4 regions of the Methylophilus sp. OH31 genome follow, and region 1 is predicted to be linked to each of the others. Evidence: predicted binding sites of a transcription regulator. Region 1 holds the regulator's gene; each other region holds the start of a gene.
What was found. The regulator sigma-54, encoded in region 1, starts transcription at its own class of promoters, with help from an activator protein. The targets are predictions, from matches to a motif close to TGGCACNNTTCCTGCT.
Positions count from the first base shown of each region.

Region 2: the regulator sigma-54 is predicted to act here: its motif matches at 3,077-3,092, upstream of OH31_RS10890 (LLM class flavin-dependent oxidoreductase).
Region 3: the regulator sigma-54 is predicted to act here: its motif matches at 1,535-1,550, upstream of glnL (nitrogen regulation protein NR(II)).
Region 4: the regulator sigma-54 is predicted to act here: its motif matches at 3,095-3,110, upstream of OH31_RS15345 (prepilin-type N-terminal cleavage/methylation domain-containing protein).

Region 1 is NZ_BAUS01000010.1:83,159-88,429, forward strand. Features, by position in the region: gene OH31_RS11940 (SIS domain-containing protein) at 1-314, shown strand, start outside; gene lptC (LPS export ABC transporter periplasmic protein LptC) at 341-973, shown strand; gene lptA (lipopolysaccharide transport periplasmic protein LptA) at 989-1,645, shown strand; gene lptB (LPS export ABC transporter ATP-binding protein) at 1,657-2,403, shown strand; gene OH31_RS11960 (RNA polymerase factor sigma-54) at 2,410-3,957, shown strand; gene tyrS (tyrosine--tRNA ligase) at 4,003-5,241, opposite strand.
Region 2 is NZ_BAUS01000007.1:333,090-338,360, forward strand. Features, by position in the region: gene OH31_RS10875 (extracellular solute-binding protein) at 1-1,645, shown strand, start outside; gene OH31_RS10880 (nitroreductase family protein) at 1,738-2,340, shown strand; gene OH31_RS10885 (bifunctional diaminohydroxyphosphoribosylaminopyrimidine deaminase/5-amino-6-(5-phosphoribosylamino)uracil reductase RibD) at 2,364-2,822, shown strand; gene OH31_RS10890 (LLM class flavin-dependent oxidoreductase) at 3,163-4,227, shown strand; gene OH31_RS10895 (LLM class flavin-dependent oxidoreductase) at 4,247-5,271, shown strand, end outside.
Region 3 is NZ_BAUS01000004.1:33,149-38,419, reverse strand. Features, by position in the region: gene ntrC (nitrogen regulation protein NR(I)) at 1-372, opposite strand, end outside; gene glnL (nitrogen regulation protein NR(II)) at 392-1,492, opposite strand; gene OH31_RS06780 (DUF4124 domain-containing protein) at 1,602-2,093, opposite strand; gene glnA (type I glutamate--ammonia ligase) at 2,219-3,628, opposite strand; gene OH31_RS06770 (rhodanese-like domain-containing protein) at 3,975-4,424, shown strand; gene aroE (shikimate dehydrogenase) at 4,466-5,271, shown strand, end outside.
Region 4 is NZ_BAUS01000002.1:98,762-104,032, reverse strand. Features, by position in the region: gene OH31_RS02155 (hypothetical protein) at 95-817, opposite strand; gene OH31_RS02150 (beta-propeller fold lactonase family protein) at 1,047-2,033, shown strand; gene OH31_RS02145 (SRPBCC family protein) at 2,191-2,736, shown strand; gene OH31_RS15345 (prepilin-type N-terminal cleavage/methylation domain-containing protein) at 3,194-3,550, shown strand; gene OH31_RS02135 (alpha/beta hydrolase) at 3,668-4,321, shown strand; gene xseB (exodeoxyribonuclease VII small subunit) at 4,405-4,650, shown strand; gene OH31_RS02125 (polyprenyl synthetase family protein) at 4,678-5,271, shown strand, end outside.

The DNA.
Region 1 (5,271 bases):
AGGAAGCGATTGCACAGATTTCGAGCAAAGGCATGGGGTTTACAGCGATTGTCGATAGCGCACAACACCCGATCGGCGTATTCACCGACGGCGATTTGCGTCGCCTGTTTATGCAAGGTGCCACCGATACGCAACAATCAATCAAAACGGTCATGAATACGCAGCCACGTTTATTGGGCATGCAACAAATGGCGGTTGAAGCAGTCAACCTGATGGAGCAATATAAAATTAACGGGTTTATGGCAGTGAACGAGCAGCAGCAATTAGTGGGCGCATTTAACATGCATGATTTACTCAAGGCAAAAATCGTTTAGGTTCACTGACGCCCTGGAACGCCCGCATGCTTAAACACCCCATCTTATTGCCAATTGCGTTAATGCTGTTTTTAGCGCTGCTGACATTCTGGATTAACCAGACCGTACAGGAGCAGGCGCTGAGCTTGAGCCGCTTAAGTCGTCACGATCCGGACTACATGCTCTATAACTTTGTCAGCACGCGTACCGACGCCACTGGCAATACCAAATACGTGTTAGCTGCGGCAGAAATGCGCCATTTTCCGGATAACGACTATACCGAATTACAGCGCCCGCGTTTCACCCAGTTTGGGCAGGATAAACCTTACACGCAAATTCATGGCCAGCACGGCAAAGTGTCAGCCAATGGTAAACTGGTCGAGTTTAGCAAGCAGGTCAAGGTCATACGCCAGGGCACGCTGGCCAAGCCTGAAATGCAGTTGCAAACCGAACATTTAACGCTGGAACCGGATACAGACCTCGCTTACACCGATTTGCCGGTCACTATCCGCCAGCTACCGGCGACGGTGATCACAGGTACCGGCATGCGTTTTGATAACAAGGCAGGCACCATGCAATTATTTAACCGGGTGCATGTACATTATGTACGCGCACCCGCAGTCGCAAAAACTGCAAGCCCGGCAGCGAAGGCGAAAACAGGCAATCACAAGGGTCGTTGATTCTGGAGAAATGAGTTGAACACGCACAAGCCATTATTTTATGCCACCTGCTTGACCTTATGGGCACTGCTATCGTGGTCAACCAGCGTGCTGGCTGAAGAGTCTGACCGTGACCAGCCGATTGAGCTGGAAGCGGATACCGTGACTGTGAATGATGCCAAAAAGATCAGTATTTATACCGGCAATGTGATCCTCAACCAGGGCACCCTGCAAATCAAAGCCGACAAAATGATTGTGCGTGAAGACCAGGATGGCTTTCAGCACAGCACCTGTACCGGCAACCCGACCACATTCAAGCAAAAACGCACTGGCAAAGACGAATGGATGCAAGGCAGTGGGCAGCGTATTGAATACAACGCGCGCATGGACAAGGTACAGCTATACACCAACGCCTGGGTCAAACGTGGTGAAGACCTGGTCACCGGTGACTACATCAGTTATGACGCCAATGCAGAGTACGCCGAAGTCATTGGCGGCACCAAGGCTAACCCCAATGGTACCGCCGGTAGCCGCGTCAAAGCGACCATTCAGCCCAAGAACAAAACCACGCCGCCTGTGATTGATAACAAGCCAACCTCGCAACAAGGGCTGCGCATGAACCGCTCACTGCAAATCAAAGTGGAACCGGCACCCGCCGACACCACTAATGAGCCTACGAAAGCGCAACCCTAAAGACCGGCCTTATGCAGACAACAGCTTCACCAGATCATAACCACTTACGTGTCAGCCACCTGAAAAAAGCCTATCAGGGACGCACCGTGGTTAAAAACACTACACTTGAGCTACGCAGCGGCGAAGTGATTGGTTTGCTCGGCCCGAATGGTGCTGGCAAAACCACCAGCTTTTACATGATTGTTGGCCTGGTCGCACTGGACGACGGCAGCATTACGCTGAATGGGGCAGATGTCAGCCGCGCGCCCATGCACGAGCGCGCCCGCATGGGCCTGGCTTACCTGCCACAAGAAGCATCCATTTTTCGTAAAATGACGGTGACTGATAATATTTTATCAATCCTGGAAACCCGCCCTTACACGGAAGAAGAGCGTGAAGCGCGGCTGGAGTCTTTACTGGATCAATTACATATCCAGCATATCCGTCACAGCCAGGCAGTCAGCCTGTCGGGCGGCGAGCGCCGCCGTGTAGAGATTGCGCGCTGCCTGGCCACAGACCCGAAATTCATCCTGCTGGATGAGCCATTTGCCGGGATTGACCCGATTGCGGTGATTGAGATCCAGAAAATTATCCGCTACCTGAGCAGCCAGAATATCGGCATTTTGATTACAGACCACAACGTGCGTGAAACCCTGGATATTTGTGACCGGGCGTACATCGTTAATGAAGGCGCTGTGTTTGCCGCAGGCACGCCAGACGAAATCATTCAGAACGAAGGCGTACGTGAAGTCTATCTGGGCAAGAATTTTAGGCTGTAACCTGATATGAAGCAAAACCTGCAATTACGCATCTCACAAAACCTGGCGCTCACCCCGCAACTTCAGCAGTCCATCCGCCTGTTGCAGTTGTCCACGCTGGAGTTAAGCCAGGAGCTGGAAACCATCCTGCAGGAAAATCCGCTGCTGGAAATGGCAGATGGCGAAGAAGGAGAATTTGAAGATAACTCGCCATTGGCCACCAGCTCGACAGACACAGAGCAGGTGGATGCAAGTTCATTTGATGTCGCGACCCAAAACGACCTCACTCCCCCTGCAGAGAGTCTGCGTGATGAACCACGTGACGAAACGAGCGGCACTGAAGGCGAACAACCAAATCTGAATGAAGAATTCACGCCGCCCGAGTTTGAAGATGACTACGAAGAGTTTGGCAGTGCCAGCAACTGGGACGAAGCGGGCCGCAACAACCTCGATGATGAAGATAGTGACTTCTCTCGCCAGGACGCCAACAATATCAGTCTGCGCGAACACCTGATCAACCAGATGCAATTGGCACATCTATCCAAGCGTGACATGGATCTGGTGAAATTTTTGCTCGACAGCATTAACGATGATGGTTATTTAGAGCAGGATCTACAGGAGATTGTCGACCTGTTGCCGCCAGAGCTGGAAATTGAGTTACTGGAGCTGGAAACCGCACTGAAATTGATCCAGAACCTGGATCCGATCGGCGTCGGTGCACGTGACCTGCGTGAATGCATCTTGCTACAACTGCAAGTACTGCCGCCTGAGACACCTTATTTGCGTATTGCGATGGCGATTGCCAAAGATCATCTGGCATTGCTGGCCAACAAAGACTTTGTCAAATTGCGCAAGGTACTCACTTGCGACGAAGCTGCACTCAAAGGCGCGCAACAACTGATTCGCCAGCAAAACCCCAAGCCAGGCAACGAGTTTGCGACCTTTAGCCATGACCACTTTATTCAGCACGATGTCGTGGTCAAAAAAATCAAAGGCATCTGGATGGCGTCGCTCAATGATGGCGTGATCCCCAAACTACGTATCAATCAGTTGTATGCAGATATCCTCAAGCGCAACCGTGAAAGCTCCGGCCAATATCTGCAGAGCCAGATGCAGGAAGCCAAATGGATGATTAAAAATATCCAGCAACGCTTTTCTACCATCTTGCGTGTGTCGCAAGCGATTGTGGACAGACAGCGCAATTTCTTTGAACATGGTGAAATTGCCATGCGGCCCCTGGTATTGCGCGAAATTGCCGAAGAGCTCGACTTGCATGAAAGCACGGTTTCTCGCGTGACAACACATAAGTACATGCTCACGCCACGCGGTGTATTTGAACTTAAATACTTTTTTGGCAGCTCAGTCGCCACCGATGCAGGCGGCTCATGTTCTGCCACCGCCATTCGCGCGCTCATCAAACAAATGGTCGCTGAAGAAAACCAGAAAAAACCATTGTCCGACAATCAAATCACCGATACGCTGGCGCAGCAAGGCATTGTGGTTGCGCGCCGCACCATTGCCAAATACCGCGAATCGCTGAATATCCCACCAGCCAATTTACGCAAATCGCTGTAAAACAAAAAGGCCGCAAATGCGGCCTTTTTTATCGGTAACGCCTGTTTACTGGATGGTGATTTTGGCAAACTTGCGCTTGCCCACTTGTGCCACCACGGTCACCCCTTTTGCCAATGACAGGTTTTTATCGTCAACTTTTACGCTATCCAGCTTCACGCCGCCTTGTTGCACGGCACGCATGGCTTCACTGGTGCTTTCCACCAGGCCCACCTGTTTCAGCAACTGGCTGATACTGATGCTATCACCATCAATCGCTACTGCTACCTCAGGCACATCATCAGGAATCCCGCCTTTGGCACGGGTCTGGAAGTCTTGCAGGGCTTTTTCAGCCGCCGCCTGGCCGTGAAAACGGGCAACGATCTCCTGTGCAAAACCGACCTTGATATTACGTGGATTGTCGCCAGCAGCCACTTGTGCTTTCCACTGGGCGATAGTTTCCAGGGTGGCAAATGACAGCAGGTCGATATAGCGCCACATCAGTTCATCAGAAATCGACATGATTTTGGCGAAAATCGTCTCAGGCGCTTCGCTGATACCAATATAGTTACCCAAAGACTTGGACATTTTATTGACGCCGTCCAGGCCTTCCAGCAACGGCATCATCAACACGCATTGCTGCGATTGGCCAGCCTGCTTTTGCAATTCACGGCCCATGAGCAGGTTAAATTTCTGGTCTGTGCCGCCCAGTTCCAAATCGGCCTGCAAAGCCACAGAGTCATAGCCCTGCAATAAGGGATACAAGAATTCATGAATCGCGATTGGCTGGTTGCCTTTGAAACGCTTGGAGAAGTCATCGCGTTCTAGCATACGGGCGACTGTATGGCTGGCTGCCAGCCTGATCATGCCCGCGGCACCGAGGTCGCTTAACCACTTGGAGTTAAACACAATCTCAGTTTTGGCCGGGTCCAGAATCTTGAATACCTGTTCGGAATAGGTGTCGGCATTCGCCTTCACCTGTTCGACCGTTAACGGCGGGCGCGTGGTACTTTTACCCGTCGGGTCACCAATCATGCCGGTAAAGTCACCGATCAGGAATTGAATCTGGTGCCCCAGATCCTGCAACTGGCGCAATTTGTTAATCAGCACGGTATGCCCCAGATGCAAATCAGGTGCGGTGGGGTCAAAGCCTGCTTTCACACGCAAGGGTTTGCCGGTTTTCAGCTTTTCAATCAGTTCTTGCTCGATTAATAGTTCATCGGCACCGCGCTTGATAATCGCCAGTGCGTTCACAATCTCTGGACTCAGTGCTTCAGTCGTCACTGAAGCTTGGTTTACGTCTGTCATAAAGGTTCTTTTTTTGAGGCGCGCGTTGCG
Region 2 (5,271 bases), on a different contig from region 1:
CTTTGATAAATTCAATCCATTCAGCCTTAAAGGCAAGCCAGCCCCCGGCCTGATTGAACAGATGTTTGAAACACTGACGGTATACAGCCTGGATGAGATCAATACCCAATATGGCTTGCTGGCCGACGACATCAAGCTGGCGCCGGATTTCAGTGCCGTGACGTTTCATATCAATTCGTCTGCCAAGTTCTCCAACGGTGACCCGGTCACGGCCAAAGAGGTCAAATATTCGTTTGATACCTTGACCAATAAAGAAGGCAATCCACGCTTCAAGGCTTATTTTTCAGAGATTAAATCACTGACGGTGATTGATGCACAAACCGTGCATTTTGAGTTTAAACGCAAGGGCAGGGATTTGTCGTTTGTGGCAGGCAGCCTGCCAATATTTTCGCCCAAGTGGGGATTGAAAGCGGATGGTAGCCGTGTGCCATTTAACAAGATCGGCCTCGAAGTTCCGGTGGCCTCCGGGCCTTATTTGATTGAGCGCGCCGTCAGTGGCCAGGGCGTGACGTATAAACGCAATCCTGTCTATTGGGGTAATCAGGTGCCGTCACGCGCGGGTAGTTACAACTTTGAACGTGTGATTTACCGCATTTATAAAGACACTGACACCATGGTCGCCGCGCTGCGTGCGGGGGACTTTGACTTTTTGAACGAAAACAAAATGCGTTACTGGTGCTGCCAGTATATTGGCAAGCGCTTTGATGAAGGCGAGCTGGTCAAGGAGCTGGTGCCGCACCAGAATCCGGTCGCCATGAATGGCTGGATTGTGAATCTGCGCCGCGAAAAATTCCAGGATCCTCGCGTACGGCTGGCCTTGAACTACGCCATGGATTTCGAGTTTATGAACCAGAAGATCTTTGATAACGAATTCAAGCGTGTGAATAGTTATTTTGCCTATAGCCCATTGGCGGCCAAGGGCGTGCCTAGCGCAGAGGAGTTGGCGATTCTGGAACCTTATCGCGACCAGTTACCGGCGGAAGTATTCGGCCCCATGCTGGAGCAGCCCAACACAAAGCCGCCAGGCAGTGTGCGGCAAAGCCTGACCAAGGCGCTGGAATTGTTAGGACAGGCCGGTTGGCATAACCGTGATGGCGTGTTGCGTAACGCCAAAGGCGAACCGTTTGTGATTGAGGTGACTTTTGCTAACCGCGGGCAGACGCCTTATATGGATCCCGTGTGCTTGAATATGACCAAGCTGGGAATGATAGTCGTCAAACGGGTAGCGGATGCGGCCACCGCGCGCAGCCAGATGAGTAAGTTTGATTATGATTACACGACCATTGCATTACGCGAGGCCAGAATGCCTGGCGCTGAACTTTGGCGTAACTTCAATAGCCAGGATGCTGATGTCCCAGGTTCGGAAAACGTGATCGGGGTGAAATCGCCGGTGCTGGACGCGCTGATCCAGAAATTGCTGCATGCAGATAGCCAGCATGAGCTGGAGATTGCCGCGCATGCGCTCGACCGCGTGTTGGTACACAGCCATTATGTGATCCCCTGGCGCTACCTGACCAAGCACTATCTTATTTACCACCACCGCCTGCAACGCCCACAGCAACTGCCTAAGTATTATGGTGCTCAAGAGTGGGTGCTTGCCTACTGGTGGGATAGTCATGCAGCCATACCAACGTCCTCGCATTAAAAACAAACATGCATTCTGTGATTACTCACATTCTCATGGGATGCGCGGGTGATGCAATTTGACCTATTTTGAGATGACATCCGGAGAGTCATATGACACAACTATCTAATCGACATGCCCCACATCAAGTGGCTTCAATCTTTATTGACCGCTGGTCACCACGCGCCTACACCGGCGAGACGATTGATGACGCCACTTTGCTCAGCCTGTTTGAAGCCGCGCGCTGGGCCCCCTCGGCCAATAACTCGCAACCCTGGCGCTTTATCTATGCTAAAAATGGCTCTGCATATTGGGACGATTTGTTTGCATTGCTCAACGAGAACAACCAGCGCTGGGTCAATCGCGCCGCTGTGCTGATTGCACTGGTTTCCAAAAAAACACATGTGCGCCCGGGCGAGACGGCAGCATCGCCATTAAAAAACCATTCTTTAGACGCAGGTGCGGCATGGGCCAGTCTGGCTTTTCAGGCCTATCAACTGGGCTGGCGCACACGGGCGATTGGTGGTTTTAACCGTGATGCGGCGCCAGCAGTATTAGGCGTGCCAGAAGGTTACCAGGTAGAAATTCTGATTGCCGTTGGTAAACAGGCGGATAAGTCTGTGTTGCCAGAAGACTTTCATGAGCGCGAGCAGCCCACGCCAAGAAAACCGGTTGAAAAGTTTGTTGCCGAAGGCAAGTTTAGCTTTGCAGAATAATCATCCTGTGAAAGGTTAATAGTGTGTCTTCGTTTTGCGAATACTTCATGCATCATGCCTTGCGGGTAGGCCGCCAGGCATGGCCTGCGTGTCGCCCCAATCCTCCGGTCGGATGTGTGCTGGTGAAGGAGGGCAGGGTGGTCGCGAGCGGCTATACACAGCCACCTGGACAACCTCATGCGGAAGCCATGGCGTTGTCCAAGGTCGCAGGTGACCTGTCTGAGTTGACGGCCTTTGTGACACTGGAACCGTGTGCATTTCATGGTAGAACGCCGTCGTGTGCGAAAACGCTGGCAGCCAGTGGCATTAAACGGGTAGTCATCGCCACGCTTGATCCTGATCCTCGCAATGCTGGCGCAGGCGTTGATATTCTCAGGGCGGCAGGTATAGAAGTGACTGTTGGTGTACTTGAGCAACGTGTGCTTAAAGATATTGGGGCATATCTTGCTGTGCCTGTCAGTCAACAGAAACGTATGGATTAGTCCTTTAGGATGTTGAGTGCTGCTACGGCCATGGCGCTCCCTATCTCACGTCGATTTATGCAGTATCGTTTTTCACAGGCATCTTGTAGTTGTGATAACAACACTTAAAGTAGGGGAAATGTTTGCAGGGCAACAATGCTGTTGCATTTGCGGCTTTTCCTGCTGGTGTGTCTACATTTGTTGAATGTTTAATTGTTTTTAATATTCATATAGATAGCACTATTTATCACTTCCAAGCTAACCCGTAAAACAGTTGGCACGGAACATGCCAATACATCTTCGTAGGTGCATATTTGCAACGGGCAGGCACAAGCTGCTTGCACAACGAAGGAGAAACATTTTGGCTAATCAATTTTATTGGCAATTACCCACATCAGGCGATGCGCGCTATGGCAATGCGACCAGGCAGCGCCGCGGTGAAGCCTCTGATCCCAACTATCCCGTATTCGGCAATGGCGTAACTGACCCGCGCCGCAATACGTTCAGTTATTTCGATTACATCCACCAGGTCACCAAAGCGGCTGACCTTTCCGGTTTTAATGGCATTTTTATTCCAGATAATCCGGATGGCGAAGAGCCGTGGATTGTCGCGGGCTACGTCGCACGCAGTACGCAACGCCTGAAATTACTCACCCAGTTTGATGCCTCACGCGGCTCAGCTGTCTATGCCGCCAAAAACGCGGTCAGTTTCCAGCGCTATACCGGTGGCCGGTTTGCCTGGCATATCACCGAAGGTAGCAGCGACGAACATACGCGTAAGCAATTGGGCGACTTTGTGCCTAAAGCCGATATTCTGGCGCGCATTGACGAGTTTATTACGGTGGCTAAAGGGGTGCTGACGACGTTCCCATTTAATTTTGTGGGCCGCTTTTTTGAGGTGCAAGACGGTGGTTTTCAAGGGCCGTTATCCGACCGTGAAGTGCCCAGCATTTATTTAGGCGGCAACAGTGCAGAACAGCTTGAGTTGTCCGCCAAGCACGCAGATGTACATGTCTTGGATGCGGCGAGTCATGAAGCGATTGCGCAGCAAATCGCCGCCTATCACAAGCTGGCACAAGGCCGCGCAGTTGCGTTTTCGTTGCGCATTGATGCGCTGGCGCGTGAAACACGCGAAGAAGCGCTAGAAGATGCCAAACGATTTTTGACCCAAACGGGCGCAACGATTCCTGCCGATGAGTCCGCATTGTTATGGCCAGGCTTCTCTGAGCAACATACGGGCGCCAAAGCTTCACTGATTGGTAGCTATGACGAAGTAGCGACTGCCTTGGCGGCTTACGCACATTTGGGCGTGACGCAATTTGTACTGGCCGCCGTGCCGCATTTTGAAGAGGCTTATCGTGTAGGCACGCATGTGTTGCCGCTGGTCCGCCAGTTAACTAATCCTGCGCAAAAGCAAGCCGCTTAGGACTTATAAGGAGAAAATAATGAGCATAGATGTTTTTTGGAGAATTCCAACCCACGGCGAGCCAGGGTCACACCGGGCGCGTGATCCCTTCCGTGGTGACTGGTTTCCTGGCAATGACAACAAGACCTTGAGTGGCCTGGGTGGCGGTGGTGACGATGGTTTCACTTACATCGACTACCTGGCAGAAATTGCACGTGCCGCTGAAATTTCCGGCTTCCAGGGCGGTTTGATTCCCTCTTTCCCCAACACGGATGAGCCTTGGGTGATTTCCGCATTCCTGGCCCGTGAGACGAAAAATTTCCGCTTCATGATTCCGTTCCAGCCAGGGTTTCTTAACCCGGTGGTGGCTGCGCGCATGACTGCCAGCCTGCAACGTGCCACCGGCGGCCGTGCGCTGTATAACGTCATTACCGGTGGTGGTGGCCCGTCACAATTGTGGTGGGGTGACCCGGTGAAACATGATGACCGTTATGGCCGCACCACTGAGTTTTTGGATGTGCTTAAAGGTATCTGGGCAGGTGGTCCATTCTCTTACAATGGACAGTTTTACCAGGTTGAAGATGCGGGCCTGCCTGACCCGTTATCTAAAGAAGAGTACCCAGAGATTTACTTCTCCGGCTCTTCTGATGCAGCGCTGGCGTCGGCCTCTAAACATGCGGATTACTATTTGTCATGGCTGGAACCTTTGGATTTAATCAAAGAAAAATTTGCCCGTGTCAAAGAGCGAACTGATCATCTGGGCCGCAAGATCAAGTGCTCCATTCGCGTTGACATCGTCGCGCGTCCGACTGAAGAAGAGGCTTGGCGCGAAGTGAGCCGCGGCTTCGATAATATCCCCAAAGAAATACTGGATCGTTACAAAGCACAAAACGCCGGGGATTCCGTTGGTGCCAGCCGTCAGCGTGGCCTGAGACCGCAAACCATTAACAGCTACAAAGACTTTATCCTGTCGCCCAATATCTGGACGGGATTCAGTTTGCTGCGCGGTGGCCAGACCTTGGGGATTGTCGGTAGCTATGAGAATGTCGCCGCCAGACTGGATGA
Region 3 (5,271 bases), on a different contig from region 1:
CGATTGGCGCATGCTCTCTTCAACCGCACGTTTGATAATTTCAATGGCTTGGTCGACATCAAAAGGCTTGGCCAGATATTCAAAGGCGCCACCCTGAAAAGCAGCCACTGCACTTTCCAGGTCGGAGTAAGCGGTCATGATAATGACGGGAATATCCGGGAAGCGCTGTTTTACCTCTGACAGAAAGTCCAACCCGGAGCCGTTAGGCATGCGAATATCGCTGACAATCACTTGTGGTTGTTCGCGGTTTAAGGCATTCAGCGCTTCTGCAGGGGACGAGAAGGTTTTGAAATCAAAGTCTGTGCGTGCCAGTGCTTTTTCAAACACCCAGCGGATGGATTTGTCGTCGTCTAAGATCCAGATTGGTTTCATAGCTATTTCTCGTCAATTATTATGCTGATGATTTTAATTGCGTACTTTCAATCGGTAGCAATATATGAAAGGTTGTTTTGCCTGGCTGTGAATCGCAATCTATCATGCCATGGTGCTGCGTAATAAATGTTTGCGCCAGGGCAAGCCCCAGGCCTGTGCCGCCTTCGCGACCAGAAACCAGGGGGTAAAAAATACGTTCTTTAATGCCTGCCGGGATGCCGGGGCCGTTATCAATAATTTCAAGATGGATACCAACGCGGTAGCGTTTCCTGGCCAGTGTAATCTGGCGTTCTGCACGCGTGCGGAAGGTAATACTTGCGCTTTCCGTCTGGCTTTGTTGCATGGCTTGCGCGGCGTTGCGGGCGATATTCAGCACCGCCTGAATCAACTTTTCGCGGTCGCCTATCAGTTCAGGCAGGCTGGTATCGTAATCGCGAATGACGCGGATATGGTTGGGGGATTCCGCCAGCAATAAACTGCGTACGCGTTCCAATACTTCATGAATGTTGGTCGGCTCGTATTTAGGTACGCGATGGGGCGCCAGCAGTCTGTCCATCAAGCTATGCAGGCGATCAGCCTCTTTAATAATGACTTGCGTATATTCTTTCAGGCTGGCTTGTGGCAGTTCGAATTCAAGTAATTGCGCTGCGCCACGCAAACCGCCTAAGGGGTTGCGAATTTCATGTGCCAGATTGCGCAACAACTCTGAGTTGGCTTGCTGTTGAATCAGCATGCGCTCTTCGCGCGCAATGCGTAATTGCTGGTCCATTTGCACAAATTCCAGGATCAGCATGTCTTCTGGCGTTTGGTTGAACGTGGTTGAAATGGGCGTGACGGTACAAGTGACCGCCGTGGTGTGCCCGCGTTGTGTGGTCAGCGTGAACTCGTGTTCCCGAAAGGGACCTTGAGTTTGTATGGCATTGGTGACTGCCATTTGCAGAATCTCGCAATTCACGAATACATCGTGAATGTGCAGGCCGTGAATTTGGTTGGCGCTAAACGCGAACAGTATCTCTGCACTCGAGTTTGCATAGGTTACTTCCAGCTGGTTATTGAGCAGAATCACTGCTGTTGCAATGTGCTCTAAACCGCTAAACCCGTGGGGAGATTTTTGAACCATATCCTAAGCTTGTTAAAAAGAGTGAATCACGCCCTGTTTTAAAGCAAAAGCCAAGCCAATTCTAACTCAGGTGTCAAAAATGGTTTAAAGAATTCCCAAAATGGTGCGTTTACAGATTAAGTTCTTTGTTGAGTAGCTCGATGTTACGCTCATGGGCCTGAATTTCGGCTTCAATCACATGTAGTTTTTCATCGTATTTTGCGACGTTTCTAAAGGTTTTTCCATTGGCGCCTTTATAGACTTCGGGCGTATTTTGCGCCTCTTCGTAGAGCTGTTTTGCATGTTCAAGTGCTTGTTTTTCTTGCTCTAATTCACTCATGAGCAATTCGCGGCGTTTTTGGTCGCGCTGGTTTTGCGTCTGGTTATCCACTTTGGGGAAATTAGCCGGAGAGGGGGCTTTTGCGCTAGGTTTTTTTTCGCGTGCAACGGGAGGTGGCTCTGCCGTTTTTGGGCCGCTAATGACCAATTCTGCTTTGCTGTGACCTTCTGGCTTGATATTGGTGTAAGTGGTCACACCATTGCTGTCCGTATACTTGTATATATCCGCCAGGCAGCTGCTTGATACCAGTACAAAGGCGAGAACGTAAAAAAGTCTTTTCATGGCAATAGTTTAGAGTAGATTGTTGAGGTTATCAACGTGTCTTTACTGCAAAAGGTTGACGATGCTGAGTGTGCATAAAAAAACAGGGCAGCCTAAGCTGCCCTGTTTTGGTGCGTCTCTTGCGATTAGCAGGAGTAGTACAAACCAAACTCAACAGGGTGTGGTGTTTGACGCAATTTAGTCACTTCTTCCATTTTCAATGCGATGTAAGAGTCGATCCAGTCATCAGTGAATACACCACCGCGTGTCAGGAACTCGCGGTCTTTGTCCAGATACTCAAGCGCTTGCTCCAATGAAGAACACACGGTTGGGATCAATGCATCTTCTTCTGGTGGCAGATGGTACAAGTCTTTTGTCGCTGGTTCACCTGGGTGAATCTTGTTCTGAACGCCGTCCAGGCCAGCCATCAGCAAAGCTGAGAAAGCCAGGTATGGGTTGGCAATCGGGTCTGGGAAGCGCGCTTCAACACGGCGTGCTTTGTCTGAATGCACGAATGGAATACGGATCGCAGCAGAACGGTTCTTAGCAGAGTAAGCCAGTTTTACTGGTGCTTCGTAATGCGGTACCAAACGCTTGTAAGAGTTAGTGCCTGGGTTGGTGATCGCGTTCAATGCGCGAGCGTGTTTGATGATACCGCCGATGTAGTACAGGGCGAAATCGCTCAAACCAGCGTAGCCGTTACCTGCAAACAGGTTTTTGCCATCTTTCCATACGGATTGGTGTACGTGCATACCAGAACCGTTATCGCCAAACATTGGTTTAGGCATGAAGGTCGCAGTTTTGCCGTAAGCATGTGCTGTGTTTGTGACCACGTATTTCAGGATTTGTGTCCAGTCAGCACGTTGTACCAATGTTGCAAATTTAGTACCGATTTCACATTGACCAGCAGTCGCCACTTCGTGGTGATGCACTTCAACAGGCACGCCCAACTCTTCCAGTGTCATCACCATCGCAGAGCGGATGTCGTGCAATGAGTCGACTGGAGGCACTGGGAAGTAGCCGCCTTTAACGCCTGGACGGTGGCCTGTGTTGCCGCCTTCGAATTTTTCACCTGATGACCAGGCTGCTTCTTCGGAGTTGATCTTAACGAAGCTACCACCCATGGTGGCATCCCATTGTACGCTGTCAAAAATGAAGAACTCTGGCTCAGGACCGAAGTAGGCTGTGTCGCCCAGGCCGCTGGATTTCAGGTAGGCTTCTGCGCGTTTTGCCAGGCTACGTGGGTCGCGGTCGTAACCTTTACCATCTGTAGGGTCAACAACATCACAGGTTAAAACCAATGTTGGCTCGTCAAAAAACGGGTCAATGTATGCGGTGCTTGCATCAGGCATCAGTTGCATGTCAGAGGCTTGAATGCCTTTCCATCCAGCGATGGAAGAGCCGTCAAATGCATGGCCTTCAGTAAATTTATCTTCGTCGAAGTGAGAAACTGGCACAGTCACGTGCTGCTCTTTACCTCTGGTATCGGTAAAACGGAAATCAACAAATTTGATGTCGTTTTCTGCAACCAATTTCATTACGTTTGCAACGGACATTACATTCTCCTCAATGATCAAGGTCTAAATTTTAAGTTGCACACGCAAAAAGCGGGGCATGTTGCGGATGTCCCGTAACGTGAGCAAGTGTCAAACAATGGATAGTTGGAATTCAGCCGGATGACCGAATCCCAGGAAATCTCAATGTGTAATATTAGCAGGAAGCATGCCACGCCAAAATAACCATTTTGCATGGTTAAGGGGTATCTTACATAAAATTATAAAAACATCATGCACTATTTGTGTGCAATGCAACAAATTGAGCACCAAAATTGTGCATTGTGATTTTGACTTGCTTTCGCGGGTATACTCGCCGTTTTAGTCCTTGTGTGAATGAAGGTGTGATTTGGAAAGCGTAGAAAATATCTTAACTCAGGCCCATGCCCGCGCCTCACAAACTGGCTTGTCATATGCGGGTGCGGTGACGCCGCAAGAAGCCTACGCATTGATTAGCCAGAATAGCGAAGCGGTGTTGGTCGATGTACGCTCACGCGCGGAGTTGGAGTTGGTCGGGCGTGTGCCTGTTGCGACCCATGTAGAGTGGGCGTTTTACCCTGGCATGGTGGCAAATGCCGAGTTTGCTGCACAATTGCAAGCGCAAGTGGATAAATCACGCACGGTGATTTTTATGTGCCGTACAGGCGGACGCAGCCATAATGCGGCTCTGCTGGCACAGCAATTGGGCTATAGCAATGTTTACAATATGATTGAAGGCTTTGAGGGCGAGGCCAATGCGCTGAAGCAAAGAACCTTGATTAATGGCTGGAAGCATGCTGGCCTGCCGTGGACTAATTAACGCTGTATCAATCACTTTAGACAAATGAAGCTTTGCCGCGTATGACCGTTGAAAAGTATGCAGTGATTGGTCATCCAATCGAACATAGCAAATCGCCATTGATCCACCAGGCATTTGCACAGCAATTCAATAAAGCGATTGTTTACGAGAAGGTGCTGGCGCCTTTGGATGGCTTTGCTGCAACGATTGCGCGCTTGCAAGCCGACGGTTATGTGGGCGCCAATGTGACGGTGCCATTTAAGTTTGAGGCTTTTGATGCCTGCCAGGATTTATCTGCGCGGGCGCAGGCAGCAGGCGCGGTGAATACTTTAAGCTTCAAAGCTTCGCAGTTACTTGGTGACAATACGGACGGCTGCGGCCTGGTCAACGATATCCTCAAACATCAGCAAACGCGCCTGGCTGGCAAAACCATATTGTTGCTTGGTGCTGGTGGTGCTGCGCAAGGCGTGGTGTTGCCTTTGCTTGAACAGCAGCCATTACAACTGACAGTCGCCAATCGCAGCCTGGATAAAGCGCAGGCCATGGCGGATCGGTTTGCAGCAGACGCTGATCGTACAAAGGTCACATTGCAGGTGCAGACATTTGCCGACTTATCGCAAGGCTATGATGTGGTGATTAATGCTACCTCAGCCGGGTTAAACGATAGTGTGTTGCAAATTCCAGCACTGGTATTCCAGCAACATACGCTGGCCTACGACATGATGTATGGGCGTGACACGCCCTTTATGCAGCAGGCGCGGGCTGCAGGGGCGCGCGTGGCAGATGGCTTGGGCATGCTGGTAGAGCAGGCGGCCGAAGCATTTTATCTCTGGCATGGTTTGCGACCAGACACTGCTTCTGTGATCCA
Region 4 (5,271 bases), on a different contig from region 1:
GACAACCATCATGCGCCTGCCATAAAACCATGCCTGCTTTACGCAAAAAAAAAGCTCACAGGCTGTGAGCTTTTTTACTTCAATCCTGAAATACTCAGGATTTCATACGACGCGCAGCCAAACCACCCACAACCAACAGGCCAGCAAACATCATGGCAGACTTATCTGCTTCTGGTACTGGAATCACAGTCATGTTGACGAAAGTGTAATCAGACTGGTTATCACAGTTTTTACAATGAGAGTTCGGATATCCTTTTGCAGCCGTGAAAACGATGCTGTCTACTGAACGGAAACCAAACGGGTTGTTCAATTGCCAGGCACCTGTACCGCCATCTACTGCACCGCTACCGATGGACACCACACTACCTTCGCCAGTCCAGGCCGCAGTGTGTACGCCAGTGGCTGTCAAATAATAAACACCTGTGCCACCGTCAGCAAAACTGACCAGCATTTTTGCCACTTCTTTTACATCGTTATACTCAGGACCATCAAACAGTAATGCCAGGTTGATGGAAGACACGATGACTTCTTTAGAAAATGTACCGGTCAATGTTTCACCGATATCGATTTCACCAGCAGTTCTACCGCCAGCAATACCAACACCAGTAATACCTGCTTGCGATTTCTTCTGGAACGCGCTGCTACCGGCAAAAGTCGCAGTGGTACCATCCGCAAATGTCGTCAGGTAGCTAGATTGCCCGTTCACGAAATTGGAACCTACCACGGTGCCCGTAGTCAAGGCAGAGGCAGATTGCGCGGTTGCCATTAGCGACACCGACAGCAGCAACTTAAGGCCAGCATAAAATATTTTTTTCATTGTGACTTCCTTATAGATTAAACAATTTGGGATTAAAAAATTCTTTGCTATTTTAAGTCAGCGGACTGAATGTATAAAATAGTCCGTTAGGGTCAAAGGCGAATATTTTGTTTCTTTTCATACATTTACAAATAAAACGCCAAATTCCCACAGTGCATTTATGATCATATAATTAATACGTCTGTCAACCCGATACACTCACAACCGTTTTATCTTTATGCACTTGCCAATGACACACACCTCTCACGCACCCAAACAACATCGGCTGCACCAACGGTGCACTAGCCTGCTCTTGCTATTCGTGTGGAGCGCACTCAGTCACGCAGGTAATTTAGCCTACATTACCAACCAGGGCAGTGACACGGTATCGGTAGTCGACACGCAAAAAAAACAGGTCATACAGACGATAGATGTTGGTAAAGCGCCAGTGGGTGTAGCGATTGCGGCAAAACAGCAACGCGTTTACATCAGCAATGCCAATAGCCAAAGCGTCTCCGTCATCAACAGCCATACCCAGCAAAAGGTGCAAGACATCCCGGTGCCAGTACAAGCCGTTGGCATCACACTCAGCCGAGATGAACGCACCTTATATGTAGCCGACTGGGGTGGCGAACAGGTGATTGCCATGGACACCGCGCATCCCGAAAAACAAAAGGCCTTCAAGGCGGGCAAAACACCGTCGGGCATGCTGGTCAGCGCAGACAATAAAAAATTGTTTATTGCCAACCGCGATAGCAACGACATTACCGTTGTCGACACCAATACGCTGAAAACGCTGGCGCAAATCCCGGTCGGCTTGCACCCGTTCGCGTTAACGCTCAGTCCTGATGGCCGCACACTGTTCGTCGTCAATGTGGTCAGCAACACACTCACCTTACTGAATGTGGATACCTATCAATCAAGCACAGTGAAAACCGGGCAACACCCTTATGGCGTGGCCATTAGCCCGGACAGTCGCTGGGCCTATGTCAGCAACAATCATGCAGAAAGCGTTTCGGTGATTGATTTAAACACAGGCAAAACCGTGAAAACGGTTACCGTCGGCGAGTTCCCTGAAGGGATTGAGTATGACAAAGCGACCAATCAAATCGTCGTTGCCAATTGGGGATCAGACACCGTTTCAATGATTGACGCTCAGACAAATACCGTCACCCACACCATTGCCAGCCCCAAACTATGCCGGTCATTTGGGCAATTTATACTCCAGGCCAAATAAAATTTGTTTTTTTCACAGGATGACCCATGAATTAGTCGCAAAGAAGCTTTTTTTTAGGTAAAGTCACGGGTTGTTTTTGAAACTCCAAGACTGCCTACTTTTATCAAGTACCGCTTACTTTTAGTTTTGAAAGTCTGTAAATATCAGGAGAAATGTAATGAAAAAAATTCTAGGCATTATTGCTGTTTCTTTATTGCCGCTGATCCCTCTGACTGCTGGCGCACACGGTGCGGCTGCGTTACGTTTTGAAAAAACCGTCACCATCAAAGCAGCACCGGCAAAAGTCTGGGCATTGCTCAAAGACTTCGGCAATGTACAAGCTTGGCACGCAGGCGTTGAATCAACCACTGTAGAGCAGAAAAAAGATGAAAACGGTGATGACGCCACTTATCGCACCGTTAAACTGAAAAACGGCGGCGTGATGTACGAAAAACTGCGCTCTGCCGACGACGCTGGCATGCGCTTGAAGTATGAATACGTGATTGAAAAAAGCACCTTGCAAGTGTCTAACTTTTACCCAAGCATCACTGTGACCGGCAGCGGCAACGAAGCAGTGGTAACGGTTAAAGGCAGCTACACACGTGCTGACTCTTCAAACATCCCAAAACCTGAACAAAATGACGACGCTGCAACCAAAGCAGTCAACGATTATTTTGATGCTGGTCTGGAAAGCCTGAAAAAGGTTGCCGAATCGGGAAAGTAATTAGCCAGGGTTCTGGTAAGCGCACGCAAGGCAACAGTAAACCCTGGTGGAAGTTCTGGTAAGTCTTACGTTGTAAACAACAGTTTTTGCAAATGCAGTGTTTGGTCAAAAGCTAAACACTGACACCAAATAAAGGGATTGTGTACCACACAATCCCTTTTTTGCATCTGAAGCATGCACTTTCTCCCCCTGACCAAAAACATCACCTGCATTGCCAAAGATTGACGATAGCTGTCACTTTACGTCATCCCCACTTTTGCCAACCTAGCCAAAAAATCTTGAATTCAAATCGAAGAAATAAAGCATAAAAACCATTTAATTCATATTTTTCAACAAGTTAACAACAGAAATTAGGAGCTGGCACAGCTGTTGCTTTAGGGTTTAGCGAACACTGTTGGAAAAGCAGTGAATGAAACAGAAGATGTTCACTTTAAACTTGACTCAAAAGGAAAACATAATGAAAAAACACGTACAACAAGGTTTTACCCTGATTGAATTAATGATCGTTGTGGCCATTATCGGTATTTTGGCTTCTGTAGCGATTCCGGCTTATCAGGAATACACCCGCGATGCCGCAAACAATGCTTGTATGGCTGAAGCGAGTGCCTATGCCAAGAAGTCTTTTGCAGATATCCAACTGAGCAAAACCCTAAGTGGCCCACCTACTGCTGGCGCATGTAACGGCACAATCTCAACTGCGGTAGGGATGACCTCAGCGACTTTAGCACCTATCACAGCCACACCAAAATCACCGGGCACTGGCAGTGTTTCCTGCGATCTGGCTAATGGTGCCACATGTACTCACACGCCATAATATCTTAACGTGCAAATGCACAAAGCCCTGCAAATGCAGGGCTTTTTTATTTCCGTTGGCAACTCAAGTGCTTATATACTTAGAGCATTATTAAAGACAAGTACTCTTCACAAAACCATGTTAACCACCATCACTGTTAATCAATCAAATCTATCCTCAGCGACCATCATCTGGTTGCACGGCCTAGGCGCCGACGGCCATGACTTTGAGCCTGTCGTGCAAATGCTCAATCTGCCACATATCAAATTTATCCTGCCGCATGCGCCTTATCGCCCTGTTACGCTAAACAACGGTTACGAGATGCGTGCCTGGTATGACATCTTTGGACTACAGTCAGAGAGCACGCAAGACGAAGCTGGCATCAATCAGATGCAGGTGACAATCAACGCCATGATTAAAGCCGAGATTGCACGCGGCATTCCTGCACAGCGTATTTTGCTGGCAGGCTTCTCGCAAGGTGGCGCAATGGCTTTGCACACGGCAACACGTTTCAATCAACCCTTGGCTGGCGTATTGGCGCTGTCTACCTATTTACCCTTAAAGAACCAGCCTAAAGAAAAACAGCACCTAGCCAACAAGCCGTTGCCGATCTGGATGGCACATGGACGACAAGACAGTGTCATTACACTGGCGACCGCGCAATCATCCCGGCAAACGCTAGAAGCTGCGGGTTATGCGGTGGAATGGCGCGAATACGACATGCCGCACAGTGTATGTGAAGAAGAAATCAACGATATCCGCCAATTCCTGCTGCGCGTTTTACCTGCCTGATCTATCCTTCGTACACATGAGAATAATCCCGCAAGCTTGGGGAGTTTTGTTAAAATAGCTGGCGTTTTCACAGGCTAATTTTCATGAGTGCTTCCAAAAAGTCACCGTCTACGGTGAATGATCAACAAACTTTTGCTGAGCGACTGGCGGCATTGGAGTCCATCGTTAAGAGTATGGAGTCTGGCGAACTGCCACTGGAAGCCGCATTAACGGCTTACACTGAGGGCATGCAATTATTGCAAGTGTGTCAGGAATCACTGCAGCAAGCCGAACAAACCGTGATGATCTTGAACCAGCAGCAACAGCTGACTCCTTTTGAGGCCAATTAACGCGCCTGCTTTCTTTTGTCTTTAGTCATGACTCAGCCTCCATTTGTTTTTGATCATTGGGCCAGCGCACATCAGCAACGCGTTGAAGAGGTATTATCACGCACGCTGCCAAGTGAGGGCACGTTGCCTGGCCACCTGCATGAGGCCATGCGTTATGCGGTGCTGGGCGGTGGCAAGCGTGTGCGCGCCTTGTTAAGTTATGCCGCAGCAGAACTGGCAGGGGCAAGCCCTATCGCAGCGGATGCGTCAGCAGCGGCAGTCGAACTGATCCACGCCTTTTCACTGGTGCATGATGATATGCCGTGCATGGACGATGACGACCTGCGCCGTGGCAAGCCTAGTTGCCACAAACAATATGACGATGCGACCGCCTTGCTGGTGGGCGATGCGTTACAAAGCCAAGCCTTTGAATGCCTGGCCAGCACCAGTGCGCCGCAAGCTTTAAAACAAGTGCAGGTATTGGCAACAGCAACTGGCTCACGCGGCATGTGTGGCGGCCAGAGCATAGACTTGCAGAGCACAGGCAAATTGCTGTCACGTGAGGCATTGCAAACAATGCACCAGTACAAAACGGGCGCCCTGATTGAAGCGGCGGCGTTATTGGGCGCTTATGCGGCGGAT